One region of the Mitsuokella jalaludinii genome, then DNA from elsewhere that is predicted to be linked to it. Evidence: a T-box and tRNA genes for the amino acid it is inferred to sense, from the RefSeq annotation. Region 1 holds a T-box; the other holds one or more tRNA genes.
What was found. A T-box is a leader RNA that pairs with one kind of tRNA and senses whether it is charged. The one in region 1 lies ahead of leuS (leucine--tRNA ligase), so its partner is inferred to be a tRNA-Leu.

Region 2: it encodes a tRNA-Leu, which carries the amino acid that the T-box ahead of leuS (leucine--tRNA ligase) is inferred to sense. The anticodon was not compared.

Annotation. Positions count from the first base shown of each region.
Region 1 is NZ_CAKMXA010000001.1:979,145-984,352, reverse strand. It holds gene rpoD (RNA polymerase sigma factor RpoD) at 1-761, shown strand, start outside; tRNA gene QDI87_RS04660 (tRNA-Asn) at 893-968, shown strand; gene QDI87_RS04655 (tRNA (adenine(22)-N(1))-methyltransferase) at 1,075-1,764, shown strand; gene QDI87_RS04650 (Nif3-like dinuclear metal center hexameric protein) at 1,758-2,564, shown strand; gene QDI87_RS04645 (YitT family protein) at 2,608-3,549, shown strand; T-box leader at 3,597-3,801, shown strand; gene leuS (leucine--tRNA ligase) at 3,848-5,208, shown strand, end outside.
Region 2 is NZ_CAKMXA010000001.1:1,905,524-1,910,731, reverse strand. It holds gene QDI87_RS08880 (DUF362 domain-containing protein) at 1-779, opposite strand, end outside; gene QDI87_RS08875 (lipase family protein) at 1,162-2,511, opposite strand; tRNA gene QDI87_RS08870 (tRNA-Leu) at 2,583-2,668, opposite strand; tRNA gene QDI87_RS08865 (tRNA-Leu) at 2,675-2,761, opposite strand; tRNA gene QDI87_RS08860 (tRNA-Leu) at 2,810-2,895, opposite strand; tRNA gene QDI87_RS08855 (tRNA-Leu) at 2,920-3,005, opposite strand; tRNA gene QDI87_RS08850 (tRNA-Leu) at 3,040-3,128, opposite strand; tRNA gene QDI87_RS08845 (tRNA-Gly) at 3,149-3,222, opposite strand; tRNA gene QDI87_RS08840 (tRNA-Thr) at 3,234-3,309, opposite strand; tRNA gene QDI87_RS08835 (tRNA-Phe) at 3,318-3,393, opposite strand; tRNA gene QDI87_RS08830 (tRNA-Asp) at 3,443-3,519, opposite strand; tRNA gene QDI87_RS08825 (tRNA-Val) at 3,539-3,614, opposite strand; tRNA gene QDI87_RS08820 (tRNA-Lys) at 3,621-3,696, opposite strand; tRNA gene QDI87_RS08815 (tRNA-Glu) at 3,704-3,778, opposite strand; tRNA gene QDI87_RS08810 (tRNA-Lys) at 3,810-3,885, opposite strand; tRNA gene QDI87_RS08805 (tRNA-Gln) at 3,890-3,966, opposite strand; tRNA gene QDI87_RS08800 (tRNA-Asn) at 3,990-4,065, opposite strand; rRNA gene rrf (5S ribosomal RNA) at 4,070-4,186, opposite strand; rRNA gene QDI87_RS08790 (23S ribosomal RNA) at 4,247-5,208, opposite strand, start outside.

The sequences.
Region 1 (5,208 bases):
AAGAGGTCGCGCTAGCCAAGCGCATGGAGGCCGGCGATGAAGAGGCACAGAAGCGCCTGGCTGAGGCAAACCTGCGCCTCGTCGTCAGCATCGCGAAGCGCTATGTCGGCCGCGGCATGCTCTTCCTCGACCTCATCCAGGAGGGCAATCTCGGCCTCATCAAGGCGGTCGAGAAGTTTGACTACAACAAGGGGTACAAGTTCAGTACGTACGCGACCTGGTGGATCCGCCAGGCCATCACGCGCGCGATCGCTGACCAGGCCCGCACCATCCGCATCCCGGTGCACATGGTAGAGACGATCAACAAGCTCATCCGCGTCTCGCGCCAGCTGCTGCAGCAGCTCGGCCGCGAACCGACCCCGGAGGAGATCGCGAAGGAGATGGAGATCGGCGTCGACCGCGTGCGCGAGATCATGAAGATCGCGCAGGAGCCAGTCTCCCTCGAAACGCCTATCGGCGAAGAGGAAGACTCGCATCTCGGCGACTTTATCGAGGACCAGGATGCGCCCGCTCCTGCCGATGCTGCCTCGTTCATGCTGCTCAAGGAACAGCTCGAGGATGTCCTCGACACATTGACGCCGCGTGAGGAGAAAGTCCTGCGCCTGCGCTTTGGCCTCGATGACGGCCGTGCGCGCACGCTCGAGGAAGTCGGCCAGAACTTCGGCGTCACGCGCGAGCGCATCCGCCAGATCGAAGCCAAGGCCCTGCGCAAGCTGCGTCACCCGAGCCGCAGCCGCAAGCTCAAGGATTTCTTAGACTGATTGCTGAAGACCAGAGTGATGATGCTCTGGTCTTTCTTTTGCGGAAAAAGATTTGTGCTCGCAGGGGAAAAATGAAAAAAGGTGTTGACAAAGGCGCCGGGACCCTCTATAATAATACCTGTTGTTGATATTCCTCGATAGCTCAGCCGGTAGAGCACCTGACTGTTAATCAGGCTGTCGCAGGTTCGAATCCTGCTCGAGGAGCCAATTGAACATCCAGGGTGTAACGCTTGTTACACCCTTTTTCTTGTGCTAAGCTTGTGCTAAGATAGAGGAAAACTGGAAGTATAGACGTCTATGAGGAGGGATTTTCATGAATCTGGGAGATCGCTTGCAGGCCGTGGCCGACTTCGTGCCGCAGGGCAGCCGCGTGGCTGACATCGGCACGGACCATGGCTACCTTGCGGTAGAGCTCGTGAAGTCGGGCAAGGCGAAGTTCGTCGTGGCGAGCGACAAGAACACAGGTCCCTACGAGGCTGCCGTGCGTACCGTCCGCGAGAATGGACTGGCGGACAACGTCATCTCGGTGCGCCTCGGGGACGGCCTCAAGAGACTCAAGCCCGGCGAGGTTGACACAGTCTGCATCGCCGGCATGGGCGGTGCGCTGATGGTCGAGATCCTCGAAGGCTCGCCTGATGTCGTCGAGACGCTTGACACACTCATCCTGCAGCCGCAGAGCGCGGCGCCGGAGTTGCGCCGCTGGATCTACCGCAAGCACTGGCACATCGAGGATGAATCGCTCGCGCTCGACGATGGGCGCATCTACGAGATCATCATGGCCAAGCGCGGCCGCCGCAAGATGCCGGAGCAGCTGATGCTCGAGATCGGTCCCGTCCTCTGGCAGAAGAAGCCGCCTCTCTTGCGCCATCACATCGAGGCCCTGCTCTTCCAGGAGCGCCGCGTCGCAGCGGGCATGGAGAAGAGCGATGCCGCGAAGAAGTCGAAGAAGTATCAGGCCGTCATCCGTCACATCAAGGAACTGGGGGAGCATCTGTCATGGTAAAATGTCAAGTTGTCATGGATGCGCTGGAGCGCATCGCGCCGCATCATCTCGCAGAGGATTGGGATAACCCGGGCCTGCTTGTCGGCAGCCCGGAGCGGCAGGTCAGCCGCATCCTCGTCGCGCTCGACGTCAGCGACATTGTCGTGCGCCAGGCCGTGCACGAAGGGGCAGAGATGATCGTCGCACACCATCCGCTGCTCTTCAAGCCAATCAAGAAGATCCGCACGGACGAGCCGCTCGGCCACCGCCTGCAGGTCCTCCTGCAGCACGACATCGCCGTGGCCGCCGCGCACACGAATCTCGACATCGCCCGCGGCGGCGTCAACGATGTGCTCGCGGAGGCCATCGGCCTCTCGAAGCTCTCGAGCTTCGTCATCACGCAGCAGGGCGAGGGCGGAGAGACCGAGAGTCTTGGCCGCATCGGCTCGCTGCCGCAGCCGATGGCGATCCGCGACTTCGCCAAGCAGGTCCGCGAGGCCCTGCCGACGGAGCATGTGCGCTTCGTCGACGCCGGCGACCGCCCGGTGCGCAAGGTCGCGCTCTGCAGCGGTGCCGGTGCGGAATTCGTGGATAGGGCCGCGATGATGGGGGCGGATGCCTACGTCACGGGCGATGTGCGCTACCACGATGCGCAGCGCGCCGCCGAGCTCGGCATGCACGTCATCGACGCTGGCCACTTCGGCACGGAGTTCCCCGTCGTCGCCACGCTCGTGAGCCGGTTGCGCGAAGAGCTGCGCGGCGAAGGCGAGGTCGAAGTCATCGCCGACCGCGAGTCGAAGGACTTCTTCTCGCTGGCCTGATATACGTTTCTCACATCTGCGCTTTTGCGCGAAAGGCTGCACTATGAATCAGAATCTCTGGCGCAAGCACGCCATGCGCTACTTCCAGATCACGCTCGGCTGCCTGCTCGTCTGCCTGGGCTTCAACCTCTTCCTGATCCCCGCACATCTCTTGACGGGCGGCATCAGCGGCGTGGCCCTGATCATCTACTACCTGATTGGCTTGCCCGTCGGCATGCAGAACCTCGTCTACAACCTGCCGATCCTCTACCTCGCCTACCGTGTCTTCGGCCGCCTCTACGCCGCGGACACGATCTTCGGCACGGTGGCGCTGTCGGTCTTCCTCGATGCGACGCACTTCCTCGTCGACTGGAGCATCTGCAGCGACCCGATGCTCAACTCCATCTTCGGCGGCGTGCTCGCTGGCGTCGGCTTCGGCATGGTCTTCCGCGCCAACGCGAACACGGGCGGCCTCGACGTCATCGCGGCCGTGGCCAAGAAGTACTACTCCCTCGATGTCGGCACGGTCGTCTTTATGCTGAACTTCCTGATCATCATGGGTTCGGTTGCGCTCTTCGGCGTCGAGGTCGCGCTGTTCAGTATCGTCTCCATTTACGTGACGGCGGAGCTGACGAACCGCGTGGCCGCCGGCCTCAACCGCGAGAAGTCCATCCTCATCGTCTCGCCGCAGGCCAAGGCCATCTGCAACGACATCATGGAGAACGTGCACCGCGGTGCGACGTTCCTCGACGGCCGCGGCGGCCTTGCGGAGGAACCGAAGAACATCCTGTTCGTCGTCGTGAGCCTCACGCAGGTCAGCCGCGTCAAGACCATCGTCAGCCATCACGACCCGCAGGCATTCATGATCGTCTCCGATACGTCGGAGGTCTCTGGCAAGGGCTTCACGCTCGCCTGCGAGAGCTACGAGGACGCGCGGCGCAAGTGGCAGCAGACGCACGAGAAGCAGCTCGAGTTCGAGCAGCTGCACGGCAGGCGCGAGAAGTAGTTGACGATACACGCAATCCCCGCTATAATAGGAGCATATGTAAACACGTAAATCCGAGGATGCAGAGCAGTAGGTGCAGGACGTCTCAAGAGAGCCGGCGGCAGGTGGGAGCCGGTGACGGGAAGCGCTGAACTCACTGCGGAGGAGCGGCCGGGGAGCCTTCGAGCGAAACGGCCGACGCCTGCCACGTTACGGCACCGAGAGGATGCTTTGGCATCAAGCAGGGTGGTACCGCGAATCATCGTCCCTGATCGTCACATGACGGTCAGGGATTTTTTAGTTTTAGGAGGCAATTGAGATGGAAAGATATTCGCCGCAGGACATCGAGTCGAAATGGCAGAAGAAGTGGGAAGAGGGCAAGGTCTACAAGACGGAGGCCGACGCTAGTCGCCCGAAGTACTACGCACTCGAGATGTTCCCGTATCCGTCGGGCAACCTGCACATGGGCCACGTGCGCAACTACGCCATCGGCGACGTCATGGCGCGCTACAAGACGATGGAAGGCTTCAACGTCCTGCACCCGATGGGCTTCGACTCCTTTGGCATGCCGGCCGAGAATGCGGCCATCAAGCACGGTGTCAAGCCGGCCGACTGGACGTACAGCAATATCGAGAACATGGAGAAGCAGCAGAAGAAGCTCGGCCTCTCCTACGACTGGGACCGCGAGGTCAAGACGTGCGATCCTTCGTACTACAAGTGGACGCAGTGGCTCTTCGAGCTCTTCTACAAGCGCGGTCTCGCCTACAAGAAGAAGGCATCGGTCAACTGGTGCGATACCTGCGGCACGGTCCTCGCGAACGAGCAGGTCATCGACGGCAAGTGCTGGCGCTGCGACCACGAGGTCCACAAGAAGGACCTCTCGCAGTGGTTCCTCAAGATCACGGATTACGCCGATGTCCTGCTGAAGGACCTCGACAAGCTCAAGGGCTGGCCGGAGCGCGTCAAGACGATGCAGGACAACTGGATCGGCCGCAGCGAGGGCTTGGAGTTCAATCTCGAGGCGCCGGAGCTCGGCACGTCGATCGCCGCCTACACGACGCGCCCCGACACGGTCTATGGCATCACCTTCCTCGCGCTCGCAGCTGAGCATCCGCTCGTCGACAAGATCTGCGAGAACAATCCGAAGGCCGAGGAGATCCAGGCCTTCGTCAAGCGCACGCGCAACCAGAGCGAGATCGAGCGCACGTCGAGCGAGTCCGAGAAGGAAGGTATCTTCACGGGCGCTTACTGCATCAACCCGTTCAACGGCAACAAGGTACAGATCTGGGTCACGAACTACGTCCTGGCTGACTACGGCACGGGCGCCGTCATCGGCGTTCCGTCGGAGGATTCGCGTGACTGGATGTTCGCGACGAAGTACGACATCCCGAAGATCATCACGCTGCAGCCGCGCGACCACGAGCTCAAGCTCGAGGAGATGACAGAGGCCTACACGGACAAGGACGGTGTGCTCGTCAACTCGGCTGAATTCACGGGCCTCGATATCAAAGAGGCCATGAAGGGCATCATGGACAAGGCCGAGAAGGAAGGCTTCGGCAAGCGCCGCGTCAACTTCCGCCTGCGCGACTGGCTCATCTCGCGCCAGCGCTACTGGGGTGCGCCGATCCCGGTCATCAACTGCCCGCACTGCGGCGAAGTCCTCGTGCCGGAAAAAGACCT
Region 2 (5,208 bases), 930 kb from region 1:
GCGTACTCCGCCATCTTGCGGTCGAGCAGATCACCAGCATCCCACTGCTCGTTGCGGATGGCATCGTACGAGCAGGCACCGATGCAGCGGCCGCAGCCCTTGCAGAGGTCTTCATGGATCACAGCCTTGTTGTTCTCGTAGGTGATGGCATCCGAGCCGCACTCCTTTGCGCACTTGCGGCAGCCGCGGCAAAGCTCTTCGTTGACGACGCACTTGCCCGATGAATGCTGCTCCATCTTGCCAGCGCGGCTGCCGCAGCCCATGCCGATGTTCTTAATGGCGCCGCCAAAGCCCGTCGCCTCATGGCCCTTGAAATGCGAGAGGCTGATGAAGACGTCGGCATCCATGATGGCGCGGCCGATCTTGGCCTTCTCGATGTACTCGCCGTTCTTGACCGGCACCTCGACATCATCCGTACCGCGCAGGCCGTCGCCGATGATGATCTGGCAGCCTGTCGTCACCGTGTTGAAGCCGTTGAAGTTCGCGCAGTCCATGTGCTCGAGCGCGTGTTTGCGGCTGCCCGGATAGAGTGTGTTGCAGTCCGTCAGGAAGGGCATGCCGCCCTGCTCCTTGACGAGGTCAGCGACGACCTTCGCGTACTGCGGGCGAAGATACGCCATGTTGCCGAGCTCACCAAAGTGCATCTTGATCGCGACGAACTTGCCGTCCATGTCAATCTTCTTGATGCCAGCAGCGAGGCAGAGTGCCCGGAGCTTCTGCATGATATTGCGGCCGACCGGCACGCGGAAATCCGTGAAATAAACTTTTGCCTTGTCCATGATTACCCTCCTGAAAGACCTGGTAGACACAAAATACATATAAAAAGGAGGCTCTGCGCCTCTCGTTTTTACTGTTTGATATGATGAAATTAATTTCGACAGCCTGCACCGATTTTCCTGTTTGGACAAAAATAAATAACCATCAGCAGCTTTCTCGTCACCGCTGATGGTTATCTGTGAGATAGTAACCTTCCGATCGTGTTGTTCATGTCATGCATGGGATACACTGTGTTCCACTTGGACTCGTTAACTAGCCCATTGGACTCTCCTCCATCCTGAGTAAGTAAATCGGCTGTCTGGAAAGGGTGAACCTGACCTTTCCTTGGCTTATCTTTATTGTACAGGATGACGGGCTAAAAGTCAAGATAGTTTTCAGAGAATTTTATGTATTCTGTGTTACGAATACTGTATCGAGATCGCGCAGCGTCGCGAACTGCAGGTAGGCCACAGCTTCTAGAGGCGTCATGCGGCGGTCCGTCGTGCTCTTCGAGACAACTGTGATGAAAGTTCCCTGCGCATCGTAGACAGATGTCTCGAGGACGACGCGGACGGTATCGGCCTCATCGCGGCTCCGCTTGACCGATACATGCTGGCGCACGGCGTAGCGGCATTGCGCGGCGCGCGCCTCAGCGATCAGTCCATCCATATCTGCGCCACGCTGTCCATCACTCTGCACGGTACAGGGCGCATAACGGGTCTGCCAGGCCCCCTGCAGGATGCGGATGTCGGCCGCATCATCTCCCGCAACAAGCGGGTCAAGGTCGAGCTGCGGCACTGCGACAAAGATCCCACCGCGAGCGGCCAGCGAACGGCTCTCGAGCATGTCGCCATCGCCCACCTCATCCTCGCTGAAGTAGAGGCGCAAGGCTCTGTCGAGATAGACAACCATTGCGTGCTCGAAGCGCGCCGAGCTGCGATCCTGCTTCCACGCCACGCGCTCTCCGAACTGCACGTAGCGCGTGCCGAGCGACTGCAATGCCGCCGCCACAGGATCGCCATCCATGACGATGCGCGTGAGCTGCATGCGCTTCTCGTAATACCTTGCAAAAGCCACATTGCCGACAGCCGGTGAGCCGAACGTGATGACGCGCAGCTGCTCGGGCCGCACGCCCATATCACTGAGCCGTGCGGCCGTCAGGATGGCAGCTGCACCGCCGAGACTGTGCCCCGTCAGGTAGAGCACCTCTGTTGGATGCGCACGGAGCTCCTGCGCGAGGTGCTCGCCCATCGTCTCACACGCTCCACTGCCCGCAAGATCGACAGGCTCATGGAAGAGCGCCGTCATCGTGTAATCGTCAAAGCCCTTGTGAACGAGCGGATACGATGTCGCATGACGGTCCTGCTGCGCAACATCGCGGAATTCCTCGACGCTTGAGCCACCAAACGGTACCGAGCGCGTGCGCAGGTCCACCTTGGCGTCCTTGGCGTTCTCCGTGCCGGGGAAGGCGAGCAGCACAGCGCGATGGCCATCAGGCATCTCCTTTGTCACGAGATGATAGCGCCCCTGTGCCAAAGACGTCGCTGTCGTCTGACTCTGGAACTCCCAGCCCGTCTCTGCGAGCCACTCGCGCGCGAGCAAGCTGAGTTCGTCGGAGTACGAGGCCATCGCCACAAGCGAAGAGAGAAGCTCGAGTTCCTGCTCGCCCGTAGCCGTCATGGCCCGCGCCGGGCAGAGCAAGCCCAGTACCAGCACAAGAGGAAGCAGCAAAGTCGCCAGAGCGTGTCGCATCATGATTTCCCTCCAAACAGAAGATATCGAGATACAGAAAAAGCCCAGATAAAATCTGAGCTTGTACTTTCAAATGGTGCGGTCGATGGGACTTGAACCCATACGTCTTGTGAACACTACCCCCTCAAAGTAGCGCGTCTGCCAATTCCGCCACGACCGCGAGATATGGTGCGGTCAAGAGGACTTGAACCTCCAAGGTGTTGCCACCACTAGCGCCTGAAGCTAGCGCGTCTGCCAATTCCGCCATAACCGCATGATATGTAATTTTATGAAAACAGCACCAGGTGCTGCTTTAAGCAAATGGTGCGGTCGATGGGACTTGAACCCATACGTCTTGTGAACACTACCCCCTCAAAGTAGCGCGTCTGCCAATTCCGCCACGACCGCATGATACAATATGAAGATTTTTGATGGTGCGGTCGAGAGGACTTGAACCTCCATGATGTTGCCATCACTAGCGCCTGAAGCTAGCGCGTCTGCCATTCCGCCACGACCGCATAATATGAAAATGAGAGGTATTGATACAATTGGTGGTGCCGAGGACCGGAATCGAACCGGTACGGTTGTTTCCAACCGACGGATTTTAAGTCCGTTGCGTCTGCCAGTTCCGCCACCCCGGCAGTATCAAATTGCTGACTAATGGAGCGGGTGATGGGAATCGAACCCACGTGATCAGCTTGGAAGGCTGGAGCTCTACCATTGAGCTACACCCGCATAATGCAAAGTGGAGCTGGCGAGAGGAATTGAACCCCCAACCTGCTGATTACAAGTCAGCTGCTCTACCAATTGAGCTACACCAGCTTGAAAAATGGTGCCTCAGAGCGGAATCGAACCACTGACACGGGGATTTTCAGTCCCCTGCTCTACCGACTGAGCTACCGAGGCATTTCACAAGTTAGATAATATTATAACACATTACTGTGTAATAAACAAGTGGCGACCCGAATGGGACTTGAACCCATGACCTCCGCCGTGACAGGGCGGCATTCTAACCAACTAAACTACCGGGCCGTATAAAATTAGGTTTTAATGGTGGGCGATAACAGGATCGAACTGCTGACATCTTGCTTGTAAGGCAAGCGCTCTCCCAGCTGAGCTAATCGCCCATAAAATGGTGACCCACCACGGAATCGAACCGTGAACCTACTGATTAAGAGTCAGTTGCTCTGCCAGTTGAGCTAGTGAGTCATGATGATGGTGACGCCAATGGGATTCGAACCCATGAACCCGCCGTGAAAGGGCGGTGTCTTAACCGCTTGACGATGGCGCCAAGAAAAAATCAAGTGGACCTTTATATAAAATGGTGGCTCACCCGGGATTCGAACCCGGGACACCCTGATTAAAAGTCAGGTGCTCTGCCAACTGAGCTAGTGAACCGCACTGGCTGGGGTAGTTGGACTCGAACCAACGAATGCGGGAGTCAAAGTCCCGTGCCTTAACCGACTTGGCTATACCCCAATCACCCCAGGGGTTTGTAAAATTGGCTCCTCGAGCAGGATTCGAACCTGCGACAGCCTGATTAACAGTCAGGTGCTCTACCGGCTGAGCTATCGAGGAATGAAACCGGCAACTTCCTATCCTCCCAGTCCGTCTCCAGACAAGTACTTTCGGCCTCTGAATGCTTAACTACTGTGTTCGGTATGGGAACAGGTGGAACCATTCAGGCATCATCACCGGATATTCTATTTGAATGCTTGCACATTCAAAACTATACAGAAGAAATTACATTTTAGGTCGTCTAGTTAAGCCCTCGACATATTAGTAGTAGTCAGCTTCATGCCTTGCGGCACTTCCACATCTACCCTATCAACCTTGTCTTCTTCAAGGTGTCTTACTAGCTTGTGCTATGAGATACTTCATCTCGGGACGGGCTTCACGCTTAGATGCTTTCAGCGTTTATCCCTTCCGGACGCAGCTACCCAGCTGTGCTTCTGGCGAAACAACTGGTACACCGGCGGTCCGTCCACTCCGGTCCTCTCGTACTAGGAGCAGTCTCCCTCATGTATCTTACGCCCGCGATGGATATGGACCGAACTGTCTCACGACGTTCTGAACCCAGCTCACGTACCACTTTAATGGGCGAACAGCCCAACCCTTGGGACCTGCTTCAGCCCCAGGATGTGATGAGCCGACATCGAGGTGCCAAACCTCCCCGTCGATATGGACTCTTGGGAGAGATTAGCCTGTTATCCCCAGGGTAGCTTTTATCCGTTGAGCGATGGCAATTCCACTCTCATTCCACCGGATCACTAAGCCCTACTTTCGTACCTGCTCGACCTGTATGTCTCGCAGTCAAGCTCCCTTCTGCCTTTATACTCTTCGCGCGATTTCTGTCCGCGCTGAGGGAACCTTTGGACGCCTCCGTTACTCTTTCGGAGGCGACCGCCCCAGTCAAACTGCCCACCTGATACTGTCCTCAGTTTCGTTACTTCTCGAGTTAGATCCCTAGCACATAAAGGTTGGTATCCCAACAGCGACTCTGATAAGCCTGGGGGCCTATCTTCTCCGTCTCCCAACTATCCTGTACGTTACATGCCAAAAATCAATGTCAGGCTGCAGTAAAGCTCCATGGGGTCTTTCTGTCCAGTCGCGGGTAACCTGCATCTTCACAGGTATTTCAATTTCACCGGGTCCCTCGTTGAGACAGTGCCCAAGTCGTTACACCTTTCGTGCGGGTCGGAACTTACCCGACAAGGAATT